One region of the Streptomyces sp. 12E genome, then DNA from elsewhere that is predicted to be linked to it. Evidence: predicted binding sites of a transcription regulator. Region 1 holds the regulator's gene; each other region holds the start of a gene.
The links. The regulator HrcA, encoded in region 1, represses chaperone genes, less so after heat shock. The targets are predictions, from matches to a motif close to TTNGCACTCNGNNNNNCNGAGTGCNAA.
Positions count from the first base shown of each region.

Region 2: groL (chaperonin GroEL) is a predicted target of HrcA. The motif match lies at 2,843-2,869, and genes of this name have one in related genera.
Region 3: groES (co-chaperone GroES) is a predicted target of HrcA. The motif match lies at 2,105-2,131, and genes of this name have one in related genera.

Region 1 is NZ_JBVNCJ010000001.1:2,418,123-2,423,919, reverse strand. Features, by position in the region: gene hemW (radical SAM family heme chaperone HemW) at 1-458, shown strand, start outside; partial or broken gene ACZ8ZB_RS11410 (Uma2 family endonuclease) at 541-1,144, shown strand; gene ACZ8ZB_RS11405 (DUF3097 domain-containing protein) at 1,116-1,934, opposite strand; gene ACZ8ZB_RS11400 (MBL fold metallo-hydrolase) at 1,969-2,697, opposite strand; gene hrcA (heat-inducible transcriptional repressor HrcA) at 2,869-3,885, shown strand; gene dnaJ (molecular chaperone DnaJ) at 3,885-5,021, shown strand; gene ACZ8ZB_RS11385 (nitronate monooxygenase) at 5,356-5,797, shown strand, end outside.
Region 2 is NZ_JBVNCJ010000001.1:3,312,288-3,318,084, forward strand. Features, by position in the region: gene ACZ8ZB_RS15290 (NADH:flavin oxidoreductase) at 1-462, opposite strand, end outside; gene ACZ8ZB_RS15295 (hypothetical protein) at 618-974, shown strand; gene groL (chaperonin GroEL) at 1,057-2,679, opposite strand; gene ACZ8ZB_RS15305 (cold-shock protein) at 3,007-3,210, opposite strand; gene ACZ8ZB_RS15310 (ubiquitin-like small modifier protein 1) at 3,640-3,915, opposite strand; gene thrC (threonine synthase) at 4,025-5,332, opposite strand; SAM riboswitch class I at 5,351-5,507, opposite strand; gene ACZ8ZB_RS15320 (glucosyl-3-phosphoglycerate synthase) at 5,641-5,797, shown strand, end outside.
Region 3 is NZ_JBVNCJ010000001.1:4,417,543-4,423,339, reverse strand. Features, by position in the region: gene groL (chaperonin GroEL) at 1-1,498, opposite strand, end outside; gene groES (co-chaperone GroES) at 1,650-1,958, opposite strand; partial or broken gene ACZ8ZB_RS20635 (polysaccharide deacetylase family protein) at 2,325-3,035, opposite strand; gene ACZ8ZB_RS20630 (polysaccharide deacetylase family protein) at 3,032-3,910, opposite strand; gene ACZ8ZB_RS20625 (THUMP-like domain-containing protein) at 4,046-5,221, shown strand; gene ACZ8ZB_RS20620 (RNA polymerase sigma factor) at 5,222-5,797, opposite strand, start outside.

The sequences.
Region 1 (5,797 bases):
TCGCCGAGGAGACGCTGTCGGCGGCGGGCTTCGACTGGTACGAGGTGTCCAACTGGACCACCTCCGACGCGGGCCGCTGCCTGCACAACGAGCTGTACTGGCGGGGCGCCGACTGGTGGGGCGCGGGGCCCGGCGCCCACAGCCACGTGGGCGGGGTGCGCTGGTGGAACGTCAAGCACCCGGGCGCCTACGCGGCGGCGCTGGCGGAGGGGCGGTCGCCGGGGGCGGGCCGTGAGCTGCTGTCGGACGAGGACCGGCGGGTGGAGCGGATCCTGCTGGAGCTGCGGCTCGAGGAGGGCGTGCCGCTGTCCCTGCTGAAGGAGGCGGGGCTGGAGGCGTCGCGGCGGGCCCTGACGGACGGGCTGCTCCGGCAGGGGGCGTACGACGAGGGCCGCGCGGCCCTCACCCTGCGCGGGCGGCTGCTGGCGGACGCCGTGGTCAGAGACCTGGTGGATTGATCACTCGGCGGAGTGAATCACTGCGCAACGCGGGTTCGGTCCCTAACCTGGTTCGTGGGCTGCCGCCAAAAGAACGCGGCGGATGTGGAGGGCCACGGAGATGACCGCTGTGGACGAGCGTGGGATGACCAGGTTCTTCGAGGAGTTCGAGCCTCCCGAGGGCGTCAGGGTCGAGCTTCTCCGGGGGGAAATCGTGATGGTGGCCAGCCCTGATCTGGTGCACAACCTCATCGTCGCCGATGTGCAGGACCAGATTCCACGCAAGTACTGGGCCCGCCTCCAGACCCAGGACGTCGACATCGTCGACGAGGCGAGCGAGCCCGTTCCGGACCTGGTGGTCCTGGAGCCCGACGTCCCTCCCGCATCCGGGCGCCTGCTGCCGTCGAGGATCATCACGATGGTCATGGAGGTCGTCTCCAAGACCAGCGTCGACCGGGACTACGGCGTCAAGCGATCGATCTACGCCGCGGGCGGCGTGCCCGTGTACCTCATCGTCGATCCGATCATGGCGCAGTGCGTTCTGCTGACAGACCCTGTCGGCACGGGGGGGGAAGGCCGACTACAAGGGGCAGGAGAAAACGAAGTTCGGTGATCCGCTGGCCCTCGACGCCCTGGGTGTCGAACTCGACACCAGCGGATTCGGCACCCTGCCGGGTGTCAGGCCCCACCGCTGGCCGTTGCCGTGACGAAATCGATCAGTTCCTCCACGCGGCCCAGGAGCTGGGGCTCCAGGTCCTTGTAGGAGCGCACCGAGCCGAGGATCCGCTGCCACGCCTCGCCGGTGTTCGCCACCCGCCAGCCCAGCGCCCGGCACACCCCCGTCTTCCAGTCCTGCCCGCGCGGCACCCGGGGCCACGCCTCGATGCCGACCGACGCCGGCTTCACCGCCTCCCAGACGTCGATGTACGGGTGGCCCACCACCAGCGCGTGCTCGCTCGTCACCGCCTCGGCGATCCGCCACTCCTTCGAGCCCGGGACCAGGTGGTCCACCAGGACGCCCAGCCGCGCGTCCGGCCCCGGCGCGAAGGACTCGACGACCGACGGCAGATCGTCGACGCCCTCCAGGTACTCCACCACCACGCCCTCGACGCGCAGGTCGTCGCCCCACACCTTCTCGACCAGCTCCGCGTCGTGCCGCCCCTCCACGTAGATGCGCCCCGCGCGGGCCACCCGCGCCCGCGCGCCGGGAACGGCCACCGAACCGGACGCCGTACGGGTGGGGCGCGCCGGACCGGCGGGCGGCCGCACCAGCGTCACCACGCGGCCCTCCAGCAGGAAGCCCCGCGGCTCCAGCGGGAACACCCGGTGCTTCCCGAAGCGGTCCTCCAGGGTCACCGTGCCCGCCTCGCAGCGGATCACCGCGCCGCAGAAGCCGCTGCCGGGTTCCTCCACCACCAGGCCGGGCTCGGCCGCGACCTCGGGGACGGGCTGCGGTTTCTTCCACGGAGGGGTCAGATCGGCGGAGTACTGGCGCATTCTGACGACGATACGAGGATCCCGCCCGCCGTGATCAGTCCGACACGCCGAAACGGGCCGCCAGGGCGTCGCGCTGGGCCCGGACGAACGCCGCGTCCACCACCGCGCCGTGGCCGGGGACGTACCGGGCGCCCTCGCCGCCCAGCTCCAGCAACCGGTCCAGGGCGGCCGGCCAGCGGGACGGTACGGCGTCGGGACCGGCCTGCGGCTCGCCCGACTCCTCGACCAGGTCGCCGCAGAACACCACCTCCGGGTCGCCGGGGACCAGTACCGCGAGGTCATGGGAGGTGTGCCCGGGGCCCACGTTCGCCAGCAGCACCCGCAGGCCGCCGCCCAGGTCGAGCGTCCGCTCGCCGCTCACCGCGTGCCGGGGCGGGACCAGCGCGTCCACGGCCTCCTCGGCCACCCGCGCGTCCAGCCCGTGGCGCACCGCGTCCGCGCGCAGCTCCTCACGTCCGCGGCCCGTCAGCACGGTGTCCGCGCCCACCGCGCCGAACACCTCCGCGCCCGCGAACGCCGCCGCCCCGAGGACGTGGTCGAAGTGGGGGTGGGTGAGCGCGAGATGCGTCACACGGCGACCGGTGAGCGCCTGCACCTCCGTCCGCAACCGTGCGCCCTCGCCCGGACCGGAACCCGCGTCGACGAGCAGCACGCCGTCCGGGCCCACGACGAGCCCCACCGTGCAGTCCCACACCGGCAGTCGGCGCCGTCCCACCCCGGCGGCCACTTGCTCCCATCCCGGCTCTTCCCAAGTCACGGTCATACCGGGACGCTATCGGGGGACGGCGCCGTCCGGCGCGACGGCGAGGGGACCGGCCTTGCCCGGGGTGCACCCCCCGGCCGTACACTGGGCGGGGAAGTCTGGCACTCGTGCACGAAGAGTGCCAGGCGGACAGGGAAGGTACCGCGCGGAAGGCTTCTGGAGGTGTGCGCGATGCTCAGTGAACGCAGGCTCCAGGTGCTGCGCGCCATCGTTCAGGACTACGTGGGCACCGAGGAGCCCGTCGGCTCCAAGGCGCTCACCGAGCGGCACAACCTCGGCGTCTCCCCGGCCACCGTGCGCAACGACATGGCGGCCCTGGAGGACGAGGGCTTCATCGCCCAGCCGCACACCAGCGCCGGGCGCATCCCCACCGACAAGGGCTACCGCCTGTTCGTCGACAAGCTCGCCGGCGTCAAGCCCATGAGCCCGCCCGAGCGGCGGGCCATCCAGAACTTCCTCGACGGCGCCGTCGACCTCGACGACGTGGTGGCCAGGACCGTGCGGCTGCTCGCGCAGCTGACCCGGCAGGTCGCCGTCGTGCAGTACCCGTCGCTGACCCGCTCCACCGTGCGGCACGTGGAACTGCTGGCCCTCGCCCCCGCGCGGCTGATGCTGGTGCTGATCACGGACACCGGCCGGGTGGAGCAGCGCGTGGTCGACTGCCCGGCGCCGTTCGGCGAGTCCTCCCTGGCGGACCTGCGGGCCCGCCTGAACAGCCGGGTCACGGGCCGTCGGTTCACCGATGTGCCCAGCCTGGTGGAGGACCTCCCCGAGGCGTTCGAGGCGGAGGACCGCGGTACGGTCTCGACGGTGCTCTCCACTCTCCTGGAGACGCTCGTCGAGGAGAACGAGGAGCGGCTGATGATCGGCGGCACCGCCAATCTCACCCGCTTCGGACATGACTTCCCCCTCACGATCCGGCCTGTCCTGGAGGCGCTCGAGGAGCAGGTCGTGCTCCTCAAGTTGCTTGGTGAGGCGGGGGATTCGGGCATGACCGTGCGCATCGGGCACGAGAACGCCTACGAGGGACTCAACTCCACGTCCGTCGTGTCGGTGGGCTACGGTTCGGGCGGCGAGGCGGTTGCCAAGCTCGGCGTGGTCGGACCGACCCGCATGGACTATCCGGGAACGATGGGAGCGGTACGCGCAGTGGCACGGTACGTCGGACAGATCCTGGCGGAGTCGTAGTGGCCACGGACTACTACGCCGTACTCGGCGTGCGCCGCGACGCGTCGCAGGAGGAGATCAAGAAGGCCTTCCGGCGGCTCGCCCGCGAGCTGCACCCGGACGTCAATCCTGATCCGAAGACGCAGGAGCGGTTCAAGGAGATCAACGCCGCCTACGAGGTGCTGTCGGACCCGCAGAAGAAGCAGGTCTACGACCTCGGCGGCGACCCCCTCTCGCAGGCCGGCGGCGGTGGCGCGGGCGGCTTCGGGGCGGGTGGCTTCGGCAACTTCTCCGACATCATGGACGCGTTCTTCGGCACGGCGTCGCAGCGCGGGCCGCGCTCGCGCACCCGCCGGGGCCAGGACGCGATGATCCGCATCGACGTCGAGCTCGACGAGGCCGCGTTCGGCACGACCAAGGACATCCAGGTCGACACGGCCGTCGTCTGCACGACGTGCAGCGGCGAGGGCGCCGCTCCGGGCACCACCGCGCAGACCTGTGACATGTGCCGGGGCCGAGGTGAGGTCTCGCAGGTCACGCGGTCCTTCCTGGGCCAGGTCATGACCTCCCGCCCCTGCCCGCAGTGCCAGGGCTTCGGCACCGTCGTCCCCACCCCGTGCCCGGAGTGCGCGGGCGACGGCCGGATCCGTTCCCGGCGCACCCTCACGGTCAAGATCCCGGCCGGTGTCGACAACGGCACCCGGATCCAGCTGGCCGGCGAGGGCGAGGTCGGGCCCGGCGGCGGCCCCGCCGGTGACCTGTACGTGGAGATCCACGAGCTCCCGCACACGCAGTTCCAGCGGCGCGGCGACGACCTGCACTGCACGGTCACCCTCCCGATGACGGCGGCGGCCCTCGGCACCAAGGTGCCGCTGGAGACGCTGGACGGCATGGAGGAGGTCGACATCCGGCCCGGTACCCAGTCCGGCCAGTCGATCCCGCTGCACGGCCGGGGCGTCACGCACCTGCGCGGCGGCGGCCGGGGCGACCTCGTCGTCCACGTCGAGGTCCAGACCCCGACCAAGCTCGACCCCGAACAGGAACGCCTCCTCCGGGAGCTGGCCAAGCTGCGGGGCGAGGAACGGCCCACGGGACAGTTCCAGCCCGGTCAGCAGGGGTTGTTCTCGCGGTTGAAGGACGCGTTCAACGGGCGTTGACCGGTCGGCGCCGGGCGGTTGGTGTGCTGCCGGGGGTCCGGGGGTGGTCCCCCGGGCGGGCACGGTCAGCCCGGTCAGCAGGGGTTGTTCTCGCGGTTGAAGGACGCGTTCAACGGGCGTTGACCGGTCGGTGCCGGGCGGTTGGTGTGCTGCCGGGGGTCCGGGGGTGGTCCCCCGGGCGGGCACGGTCAGCCCGGCCGGCAGGGGTTGTTCTCGCGGTTGAAGGACGCGTTCGACGGGCGTTGACCGGTCGGCGCCGCCCTGTCGAAAAGCGGCTTATGCCAAGAGGAAGGGTGGATTCGGAGTTGGTCGGAGGACGTGACAACATGCCGTCATGCCCTCCGTGCTGACCGATATCTGCCCGCACCCGATCGTGCAGGCGCCGATGGCGGGCGGTGTCGCCGTGCCGCAGCTCGCCGCCGCAGTGTCCGAGGCGGGCGGACTCGGTTTCCTGGCCGCCGGGTACAAGACCGCGGACGGGATGTACCAGGAGATCAAGCAGGTGCGGGGGCTGACCTCCCGCCCCTTCGGCGTCAACCTCTTCCTGCCGCAGCCGGAGACGGCCGACCCCGCCGCCGTCGACGTCTACGCCCACCAACTGGCCGGTGAGGCCTCCTGGTACGAGACCGCGCTCGGCGACCCCGACAGCGGCCGCGACGACGGCTACGACGCCAAACTCGCCGTGCTGCTGGACAACCCGGTGCCGGTGGTGTCGTTCCACTTCGGCGTGCCGGCCCGCGAGGTCCTGGAGTCGCTGCGCCGCGCCGGCACGTTCA
Region 2 (5,797 bases), 890 kb from region 1:
GTCGGCCTGCGTCATCGTCTTGCCCCCGCCCTCGGTGCCGTCCGTGCGCACCCCGGACGGGCCGACCGCCGGAGCCTGGGGGTACGGCGCCTGGCCCTGCTCACGGACCATGCCGATGTGCCAGAGCTGCGGCACGATCGTGCCGCCCGCCGCGTGCACCGCCTCGGCGACCTTCGCCCAGCCCGCGAGCTGCTCCTCCCCGTGGAAGCGCGGCACCCGGTCGCTCTGCCCGGCCGACTCGTGCCCCACGTACGTCCCCTCGGTGACGATCAGCCCGACACCGGCGGCGGCACGGCGGGAGTAGTACGACACGACGTCCTCACCGGGGACGCCGCCCGGCGAGAACATCCGGGTCATCGGCGCCATGGCGATGCGGTTGGGGACGGTCAGGCCGTTGATCGCGACGGGCCGGGAGAGCGTTGCGGCGGCTCGGGCGGCGGTGTCCGGGGAGGTGACGGTCACGTGGGGCTCCTCTGCTTCGCGTACCTGAAAGTATGTGTACATGCATTAAATGCACGCTCAGCATCAACCGGGCGGGGGCGAGGGGCATTCCCCCCGGCGCTCGGATGTGACCCCGGTCACGGAGCGCCTCCTCTCGCGCCGGATACGGTCGCCCGATGAGGACACGTCTCCTGCGCTTCGGCCTGTACGCGGACGAGGAGGGGCTGGCGTGGGCCGGCTCACTCGTCGACGGGGCCGTGGCGGCACACGGTGCCCGGCTCGTCGGGCGGACCGTCCTGCGCACCCCGCCGGGAAGCGGCACGACGACCGCCGGCCTCTACGACCACCTGGCGGAGCAATGGGCCTGGGAGAACCCGGGGCGGAGCGCCGGCGCACGGGAACCGGTCGAGCTGCGGGTGCGCCTGGTGTGCTCGCTGCGGACCTGGCGGGCGGTCCGCAAGGCGGTGCTGCGGGGCCTGTGCCCGCAGGGCGCGGCGCCGCACACCTGCCGTGTGCCGTGGTGCGCCGCCTGAAACGCCCGAGGGCGGCGCCCCCTGCCGGTAGCAGGGTGCGCCGCCCTCGGTACGTGACGGACGGGTCCGATCCCCGGAAGGATCAGAAGTCCATGTCACCGCCCGGCATGCCGCCGCCGGCCGGGGCCGCGGCCTTCTCCGGCTTGTCGGCGATGACGGCCTCGGTGGTGAGGAACAGCGCGGCGATGGAGGCGGCGTTCTGCAGCGCGGAACGGGTCACCTTCGCCGGGTCGATGATGCCTTCCTTGACCAGGTCGACGTACTCGCCGGTCGCGGCGTTCAGGCCGTGGCCCGGGGTCAGGTTGCGCACCTTCTCCACCACGACGCCGCCCTCGAGGCCGGCGTTGACGGCGATCTGCTTCAGCGGGGCCTCGAGCGCGAGCTTCACGGCCTGGGCGCCGGTCGCCTCGTCACCCTCGAGCTCCAGCTTCTCGAAGACCTGGGAGGCCTGCAGCAGGGCCACGCCACCACCGGCGACGATGCCCTCCTCGACGGCGGCCTTCGCGTTGCGGACGGCGTCCTCGATGCGGTGCTTGCGCTCCTTGAGCTCCACCTCGGTGGCGGCGCCGGCCTTGATGACCGCGACACCGCCGGCGAGCTTCGCCAGGCGCTCCTGCAGCTTCTCGCGGTCGTAGTCCGAGTCGCTGTTCTCGATCTCGGCGCGGATCTGGTTCACGCGGCCCTGGACCTGGTCGGCCGAGCCGGCACCGTCGACGATGGTGGTCTCGTCCTTGGTGATGACGACCTTGCGGGCCTTGCCCAGCAGGTCGAGCGTCGCGTTCTCCAGCTTGAGGCCGACCTCCTCGGAGATGACCTCGCCGCCCGTGAGGATGGCGATGTCGCCGAGCATGGCCTTGCGGCGGTCGCCGAAGCCCGGGGCCTTGACGGCGACGGACTTGAAGGTGCCGCGGATCTTGTTGACGACCAGGGTCGACAGGGCCTCGCCCTCGACGTCCTCGGCGATGATCAGCAGCGGCTTGCCCGACTGCATGACCTTCTCCAGGAGCGGGAGCAGGTCCTTGACGTTGGAGATCTTGGAGTTGGCGATCAGGATGTACGGGTCGTCGAGGACGGCCTCCATACGCTCCATGTCGGTGGCGAAGTACGCCGAGATGTAGCCCTTGTCGAAGCGCATACCCTCGGTGAGCTCCAGCTCCAGACCGAAGGTCTGGGACTCCTCGACGGTGATGACGCCTTCCTTGCCGACCTTGTCCATGGCCTCGGCGATGAGCTCGCCGATCTGGGTGTCGGCGGCGGAGATGGAGGCCGTGGAGGCGATCTGCTCCTTGGTCTCGACATCCTTCGCCTGCTCCAGCAGGGCGCCGGAGACGGCCTCGACGGCCTTCTCGATGCCGCGCTTCAGAGCCATCGGGTTGGCGCCGGCGGCGACGTTGCGCAGGCCCTCCCTGACCAGGGCCTGGGCGAGAACGGTCGCGGTGGTCGTACCGTCGCCGGCGACGTCGTCCGTCTTCTTGGCGACTTCCTTGACCAGCTCGGCGCCGATCTTCTCGTACGGGTCCTCGAGCTCGATCTCCTTGGCGATGGACACGCCATCGTTGGTGATCGTGGGGGCGCCCCACTTCTTCTCGAGGACGACGTTGCGGCCCTTGGGGCCGAGCGTCACCTTGACGGCGTCCGCGAGCTGGTTCATGCCGCGCTCGAGGCCGCGCCGCGCCTCCTCGTCGAACGCGATGATCTTGGCCATGTGAAGTGGTCCCTCCAGGACTGGGGGTGATTCCTTCGGACCGCGCCCGCGCCCGCGACGGACGGCTCGCCGACCCCGTGGTTCCTTGCCCCACACGGCCCGCGGGCCTCACCGACCCGGTCCTTCGTTGTCACTCTCACCTTCAGAGTGCTAACGCCAATGATTAGCACTCGACCCATGCGAGTGCAAGCGCCTTCGGAGAGTCGCGGGGCTCGCTCAGCCGCGCGCGAACACCGTTCGGCCGTACGCGGGCATGGCGAAGGGCCCGCAACCCCGGGAGGTCGCGGGCCCTTCGTCGGCAGAAGATGCTTGCGGCAGGTAGCGCGTTCAGGCGCTGAGACGAACCATGTCGGCCTGCGGGCCCTTCTGACCCTGCGAGATCTCGAACTCGACCCGCTGGCCTTCTTCGAGGGTGCGGTAGCCGTCCATCTGGATCGCGCTGTAGTGGACGAAAACATCCGCACCACCGTCGACCGCGATGAAGCCGTACCCCTTCTCCGCGTTGAACCACTTGACGGTGCCCTGAGCCATGCCTAACTCCCCTATTACTGGCCCTTGCACAGATCCACACTTCGCGGATCCGGGTCAGACCTCACCCCCCAACGGTTGGGGGCGTGCGCCGGAACGCGTCGACCGCGGCTGAATGTATCTGTCCAACTGCCGTCTGCAACAGGTCAGTCGGACGAGAAATCTGGACGACGCCGGTCCGGAGTGTGGCGAGAATTCGCCTGAATCCAGGGCAAGTCGGGCCGCATAAAGGGGTAAAATGCCGCGAAGGGGGCGCGCACTTTGGCCATATCCAGTCGGCCCGCGGCAGGAATTCAGTGTTCCCGATCGGTGGATCGGGAGCGCGTTCCCCAACTCTACCGCGCCCAATCTCATGGAATTGCCCCCTCCGCTTCTCTCACGGAGGGGGCAGTGCGCCGAACGCTCGGCAACCGTCGTTACCGACGGTAATGATCAGCCGCCGGCCACCGCCGGGATGATGGACACGCCGGCCCCGTCCGGGGTGGCCGTCTCGAGCCCCTGCTCGAACCGCACGTCGTCGTCGTTCACGTAGACGTTGACGAACCGCCGCAGCTTGCCCTGGTCGTCCAGCACCCGGGCGGCGATACCGGTGTGGTTCTTCTCCAGGTCCTGGATGACCTCGCCGAGGGTGGCGCCCTCGGCGCTCACCTCGGCCTGCCCACCGGTGTAGGTGCGCAGGATGGTGGGGATACGAACGGTGACGCTCACGACAAGACCTCCGGTCAGGTGACGCCCCTGGGGGCGCGGGGCTGTGTTTGACATGCGGCTGCCGCCGCGTGGGCGCGGTCGGCCACAGGCGGCCCGCGGACGAAACGACTCAGACGAGCCCGGCCTCGCGGAACGACTCGAGGCTCGGACGGATCGTCGCGGTCAGCCCCGTGCCGGCCACCGCGTCCAACGTCTTCAGACCGTCACCCGTGTTGAGCACGACCGTGGTCAGGGACGGGTCGAGCGCCCCGCTCTCGAGGAGCTTCCTGGTGACCCCCACGGTCACGCCCCCCGCGGTCTCCGCGAAGATCCCCTCCGTGCGCGCGAGCAGCTTGATCGCCTCGACGATCCGCCCGTCGTCCACGTCCTCCACCGCACCGCCCGTGCGACGCGCGATGTCCAGGACGTACGGCCCGTCCGCCGGGTTGCCGATCGCCAGCGACTTGGCGATCGTGTCCGGCTTCTGCGGACGTACGACGTCGTGCCCCGCCTTGTACGCGGTGGACACCGGCGAGCAGCCCTCCGCCTGCGCACCGAAGATCTTGTACGGCTTGTCCTCGACCAGGCCGAGCCTGATCAGCTCCTGCAGCCCCTTGTCGATCTTCGTGAGCTGCGAGCCGGAGGCGATCGGGATCACGATCTGGTCCGGCAGCCGCCAGCCGAGCTGCTCGCAGATCTCGTACGCGAGGGTCTTGGACCCCTCCGCGTAGTACGGCCGCAGGTTGACGTTGACGAAGCCCCAGCCCTCGCCGGCCGGGTCGCCGATCAGCTCGGAGCAGAAGCGGTTCACGTCGTCGTAGTTGCCCTCGATGCCGACGAGCTCGCCGCCGTAGACGGCGGCCATGACGACCTTGCCCTGCTCCAGGTCGTGCGGGATGAACACGCAGGACCGGAAGCCCGCCCGGGCCGCGGCGGCGCCGACGGCGCCGGCGAGGTTGCCGGTGGAGGAGCAGGAGAGGGTGGTGAAGCCGAAGGCGCGGGCGGCCTCGATGGCCTGGGCGACGACGCGGTCCTTGAAGGAGTGCGTCGGGTTGCCCGAGTCGTCCTTGACGAACAGCTTGCCGGCGTCGACGCCCAGCTCACGCGCGAGGTTGTCGGCCTGGACGAGCTTGGTCCAGCCGGGGTTCAGGTTCGGCTTGGTCGCCACGTCCGCCGGCACGGGCAGCAACGGCGCGTAGCGCCAGATGTTCGCGGGGCCCGCTTCGATCCGCTTGCGGAGCTCCTCGGTGTCGTGGGCCGAGAAGTCGTACGCGATCTCCAGCGGGCCGAAACACTCCTCGCAGGCGAAGACGGGGCCCAGGGGGACCCGGTGCCCGCATTCGCGGCAGGAGAGCGCGGCGGCGGGGCCCAAGTCGACGGAAGAGGCGGATGCGCCTACGGTGGAATCGGTGGTGGTTGCAACAGTGTGCACAGCCATGTGAGGCGAGGCCCTTTCTCCTCATCTTCCTCACGACGCATCTCGCCGTGAGACGGATTTGGCACCTTCCCTAGCCGGGAGCCTCGCGGAAAAGATCAACAGTGATCTACGAGAACCGGCTGGAGGGTTGCCGGGGCTTCATCGGGCCGTGTCCCTCTGCCCCTCTGGATGAGCGGTGTTCAGTTGTCCGCGCGACACCCCCGGCCTGCGGTGGGCTTCCGCGCTGTTCAAGACTGTAACCGACGAGCGGGGCGTTTGAGATAGTCGTCCGAACCGCGAGATGGATCACAAGTGAGGAGCCGCTGACCGTGCTGGAAGAAGTCGAGCGCTGGTTGGGCGAGCGTTCCTGGTCGGTGACCGACCGGCCGCTGCACCAGCTCCTGGCCGCCAAGCGCGCCACGGGCCGGACGGTGAGCGTGGTACTGCCCGCCCTCAACGAGGAAGCGACGGTCGGTGACATCGTCA
Region 3 (5,797 bases), 2.0 Mb from region 1:
TCACCTTGACCGGGTCGATGACGCCGGCCTTGACCAGGTCGCCGTACTCGCCGGTGGCGGCGTTGTAGCCGTTGCCCTTCTCGAGCTCGGCGACCTTGGAGACGATGACGTAGCCCTCGAGGCCGGCGTTCTCGGCGATCCAGCGCAGCGGCTCGACGGCGGCCTTGCGGACCACGGAGACACCGGTGGCCTCGTCGCCGGTCTTGTCGAGGTTGCCCTCGAGGACCTTGACGGCGTGGACCAGCGCGGAGCCACCACCGGAGACGATGCCCTCCTCGACCGCGGCGCGGGTCGCGGAGATGGCGTCCTCCAGACGGTGCTTCTTCTCCTTCAGCTCCACCTCGGTGGCGGCGCCGACCTTGATGACGCACACGCCGCCGGCCAGCTTCGCGAGGCGCTCCTGGAGCTTCTCGCGGTCCCAGTCGGAGTCGGTGGTCTCGATCTCGGCCTTGATCTGGCCGACGCGGCCCTGCACGTCCTCCTTGTTCCCGGCACCGTCGACGATCGTGGTGTCGTCCTTGGTGACGGTGACGCGGCGGGCGGAGCCGAGCACGTCCAGGCCGACCTGGTCGAGCTTGAGGCCGACCTCCTCGGAGACGACCGTGGCGCCGGTGAGGACGGCCATGTCCTGCAGCATCGCCTTGCGGCGGTCACCGAAGCCGGGGGCCTTCACGGCGACCGCGTTGAAGGTGCCGCGGATCTTGTTGACGACCAGGGTCGACAGGGCCTCGCCCTCGACGTCCTCGGCGATGATCAGCAGCGGCTTGGAGGCGTTGGCCTGGATGACCTTCTCCAGCAGCGGCAGCAGCTCCGCGATGGAGGAGATCTTGCCCTGGGTGATGAGGATCTGGGGCTCGTCGAGGACGGCCTCCATGCGCTCCTGGTCCGTCACGAAGTACGGCGACAGGTAGCCCTTGTCGAAGGCCATGCCCTCGGTGAAGTCCAGCTCCAGACCGAAGGTGTTGGACTCCTCGACGGTGATGACACCGTCCTTGCCGACCTTGTCCATCGCCTCGGCGATGAGCTCGCCGACCTGCTGGTCCTGGGCGGACAGCGCGGCGACGGCGGCGATGTCGGACTTCTCGTCGATCGGGCGGGCCGAGGCGAGCAGGTCCTCGGAGACCGCGGCGACGGCCGCGTCGATGCCCTTCTTCAGCAGCGCCGGGGAGGCGCCGGCGGCGACGTTCTTCAGGCCCTCGCGGACCAGCGCCTGGGCCAGCACGGTGGCGGTGGTGGTGCCGTCACCCGCGATGTCGTTGGTCTTGGTCGCCACCTCCTTCACCAGCTGCGCGCCGAGGTTCTCGTACGGGTCCTCGATCTCGACCTCGCGGGCGATCGTGACACCGTCGTTGGTGATGGTGGGGGCGCCGAACTTCTTGTCGATGACGACGTTGCGGCCCTTCGGGCCGATCGTCACCTTCACCGTGTCGGCAAGCTTGTTGACGCCGCGCTCGAGGGCGCGACGGGCGTCCTCGTCGAACTTCAGGATCTTCGCCATGGCAGCGGGAGCCCTCTCGGAAATCTGGGTGAAATCACTGCGCCCCGGGCGCCCGGCTTCTTATCGGATGCTGGGGCCAGGGGCGCAGTGGTTCGAGCAAAAAGTGCTTGCTTCGAGGTCGGGTCGTCCGGGGGTGACCCCCGGGTTCCCCTTACTTCTCGACGATCGCGAGGACGTCGCGGGCCGAGAGGACGAGGTACTCCTCGCCGTTGTACTTGACCTCGGTGCCGCCGTACTTGCTGTACAGAACGACGTCGCCGACCTTCACGTCGAGCTCGACGCGCTTGCCGTCCTCGATGCGGCCCGGACCGATGGCCAGGACGACGCCCTCCTGGGGCTTCTCCTTGGCGGTGTCCGGAATGACCAGGCCCGAAGCCGTGGTCTGCTCGGCGTCGAGCGGCTGGACCACGATGCGGTCCTCGAGCGGCTTGATGGCAACCTTGGAGCTGGCGGTCGTCACGATCCGACCTCCCCCTTCGGAGATCTCACGGGGTTAACTGTCTGAGGTGGCGACCAGGTGGATCCGTCGTCGCGGGTGCCGGACCTGCCCGTCGCGTGTTTGGCACTCTCCAGGGGGGAGTGCCAGAACTGAGACTATGACTGCGATTAGCACTCGGTCAAGCGGAGTGCCAATTGCCCGCGGCGCGTCGCGGGGGCGGGTTCCTTTTCGGCACCGGGTCGTGCAGCCGGCGGTGTCGCGGTGACCGTCACCGGGGGCTGCCGCCCCGGCCCCCCGCTTCGGCCCGGACGACCTCGTCCTCGATCGCCGGACGGGCTGGAAGGTGAGCGGCGCCCGCCGGTTGCCGTCGGCGGGTCGACGGGGTCCGACGTGGTCCTCCAGTCTCCCCACCCCCAGTCCCCGCTCCGCCAGTTCGTCCAGCAGCCGGGTCGTCCGTTCCGTCAGGGTCAGCGACGGGGCCTCGCCCGACGGTACGGCGATGATGTCGCCGGGTTCCAGGCGGCGGGGGCCGTCGGTGTAGGTGAGGTGGCCGTCGGGTTCCAGGGTCACCCTCCACAGCACCACCGCCGCGATGCCGCAGTCCGCGGCGGCCCGCAGGGTGGTGGTGTCGTACGTGCCGTAGGGCGGGCGGAAGAGGCGGGGGCGGACGCCGAAGCGGGACGCGAGCTTGCGCTGCTGGCCGCAGATCTCGGCGCGCTGGCCGGCGTAGGGCAGGCCGCGCAGGGCGGGGTGGTCGAGGGTGTGGTTCTGCAGGCTCGCACCGACCGAGCGCAGCCGGGCGAAGTGGGCGTACCCGGGGCCCGCCACGCTGTCCGTGAGGAACAGGCTGACGGGGAGCCGGCGCTCGCGCACCAGCTCGACGAAGCGGGGGTCGCGTTCGGCGCCGTCGTCGTAGGTGAGGAAGACGACCCGGTCACGGGTCGGGACGCGGTCGACGACGGGCGGGAGGGCGCCGGTCCCCGGCGCCGGGCCGGCTCCGGGCGACCGGCCCGCGCCGTCCCCCGTCCCGCCCGGCGGACCGCATCCGGCGATCACGGCCAGCAGGGCGACGGCGCCCGCCAGGAGACGGCCCCTCACAGGTAGTCCTCCAGGCGGGCCACCGCGTACCCCTCCGCCGTGGCCTTGTCCAGGAAGCGGCGGATCATGTCCGGCATCGTGCCCTTCCAGTCCCCGCGGCCCCGGAAGTGGCTGAGGACGATGTCGCCGGGGTGCAGTGCGCGGTCCCACTCGCGGTACTCCCAGCGGTCGACGAAGACCTCCTCGTTCCAGAGGGGGACGTGGGTGATCCCGCAGGCCTTGGCGGCGCGCAGGGTGGCCTTGTCGTAGTTTCCGTAGGGCGGGCGGAAGAGGACGGGGCGCTCGCCGTAGCGCTCCTCGATGACCTCCTGCATGCCGCAGATCTCACGCTTCTGGCGGGCGTAGGACAGGGCCGGCAGGTAGGGGTGGCGGAGGGTGTGGTTGTGCAGGGCCACGCCCCGGTCCCGCATCTCCTCGAAGTAGCCGTAGTCCTCCTTGACCAGGTAGTCGCTGAGGAAGGCGCTGTACGGGACCTTCAGCTCGCTCATCATCCGCAGGAACGCCGGGTCCTTCTCGGCGCCGTCGTCGATGGTGAGGAAGAGGATCTTCTCGTCGGTGGGGACGGTGGTGAAGACCGGGGGGAGTTCCAGCCGCCGGTGGCCGTCGACCTCGAAGCCGTCGCGGGTGGTGATCCGGGGCTTCTTCGCCGGGGGCGGCGGAGCGGTCAGCGGCACCCGCTTCAGCCCCCAGCGTCTCGCGGCGGCGACCCTGGCGGCGTGCGCCGCGCGCAGCTTGGTGGCGTAGGCGTCGAGCGCGCGGGCCGGGGGCGCCTGCAGGGGCTGCTGGCCGCCCGCCGGTTCGGCCGGGGCGCCGCCGCCCGGTCCGCAGCCGGCGGCGATGGAGGCGAGAGCGAGTACCGCGAGGCCGATCCGCACACCGCCGAATGGCCGCCTTTTATCGTTTTGTCCTACTGCTCGCATGGTGCCGGATCCTCGCAGTCCGCCACCGGCGATCCGGCCCGACACCGCGACCGGAGGCACACGGTCCACCGACTGGCCCACAATGACCCGGTGAACGACCTCGCCCCCCTCCTCACCCCCGAAGGCCGCGCCCTCCTCGACGAGGTGCGCGACACCGATCCGGCCCGTGAACTCGCCGTCGCGACCCGGCTGCGCCGCGAACACCCCGCCGACCTGGTGTCGGCGGCGCTGGGCCAGGCGCGGCTGCGGCAGCGTGCGGCGGCCAAGTTCGGGGCGGAGGACGCACGGCGGATGTTCTTCACGCCGAACGGGGTGGAGCAGTCGACGCGGGCGAGCGTGGCGGCGTACCGGGCACGGCGGTTCCGGGAGCTCGGTGTGGCCTCCGTGGCCGACCTGTGCTGCGGGATCGGCGGGGACGCGATCGCGCTGGCCCGTGCCGGGATCCGGGTGCTGGCGGTGGACCGGGATCCGCTCACCGCGGCGGCCGCGCGGGCGAACGCCGACGCACTGGGGCTCTCCGACCTGATCGAGGTGCGGCAGGCGGACGTGACGGAGGTGGACACGGCCGGCCATGACGCCGTGTTCGTCGATCCGGCCCGGCGCGGCGGGCGGGGCCGGATCTTCGACCCCGAGGCGTACTCGCCCCCGCTGTCCTGGGCGGTCGAGGCGGCCCGCACGGCACCGCGCGCCGCCGCGCTGAAGGTCGCGCCGGGCATCCCGCACGAGGCCGTCCCCGCCGACGCGGAGGCCGAGTGGATCTCGGACGGCGGGGACGTGAAGGAGGCGGTGCTGTGGTTCGGCGCCGGGCAGGAGGCGGCGGTCCGCGCGACCCTCCTCCCCGGTCCGCGCACCCTCCTCTCCCGCGGGCTGCCCGACCCCGCGGTCCGCCCGCCCGGCCGGTACCTGTACGAGCCCGACGGCGCCGTCGTCCGGTCGCACCTCGTCGCCGAGGTCGCCGCGGAACTCGACGGCGGGCTCATCGACCCGACCATCGCCTACGTCACCGCCGACGAGCACCGCCCGACGCCGTACGCCACCGCCTACGAGCTCACCGACCGGCTCCCGTTCAACGTCAAGAAGCTGAAGGCGCTGCTGCGCGAGCGCCGGGTCGGCACGCTGACGGTGAAGAAGCGCGGCTCGGCCGTCGAGCCGGAGGAGCTGCGCCGCAAGGTGCTGCCCAAACCGCACGGCGCCGGGTCCGTCACGGTCTTCCTGACCCGCGTCGCCGGCGCCCCGACGATGCTGCTGGGGCACCCGGTGCGGTGATCACGCGCCGGTCCGCGCCGCGCGGCGCAGCAGCAGCTCCCGTTCGCGTGCGTTGCGGGTCAGCGACGCCGCGCGCCGGAACTCCGCCCGGGCCTCCTCCGTGCGGCCCAGACGGGCCAGCAGGTCGCCGCGGACGCTGGGCAGCAGGTGGTAGTCCCGCAGCGCCGGCACGCCGTTCAGGGCGTCGGCCAGGGGCAGCGCGGCGGCGGGGCCCTCGGCCATGGAGACGGCCACCACGCGGTTGAGCTCGACGACCGGGGAGGGGGCGCGGACGGCGAGCAGGGCGTACAGGGCGGCGATGCGGGGCCAGTCGGTCTCCTCGTAGCGGTACGCGTGCGCGTGGCAGGCGGCGATGGCCGCCTGGAGGACGTACGGACCCGGGGCGCCGCCGGCGGCGGCGCGGGCGAGGGCGGTGGCGCCGCGGGCGATGAGCATGCGGTTCCAGCGGGCGCGGTTCTGGTCCTCGAGGAGGACCGGTTCGCCGTCCGGACCGGTGCGGGCGGCGGCGCGCGAGGACTGGAACTCCAGCAGCGCGGTGAGCCCGTGCACCTCGGGCTCCTTCGGCATCAGTGCGGA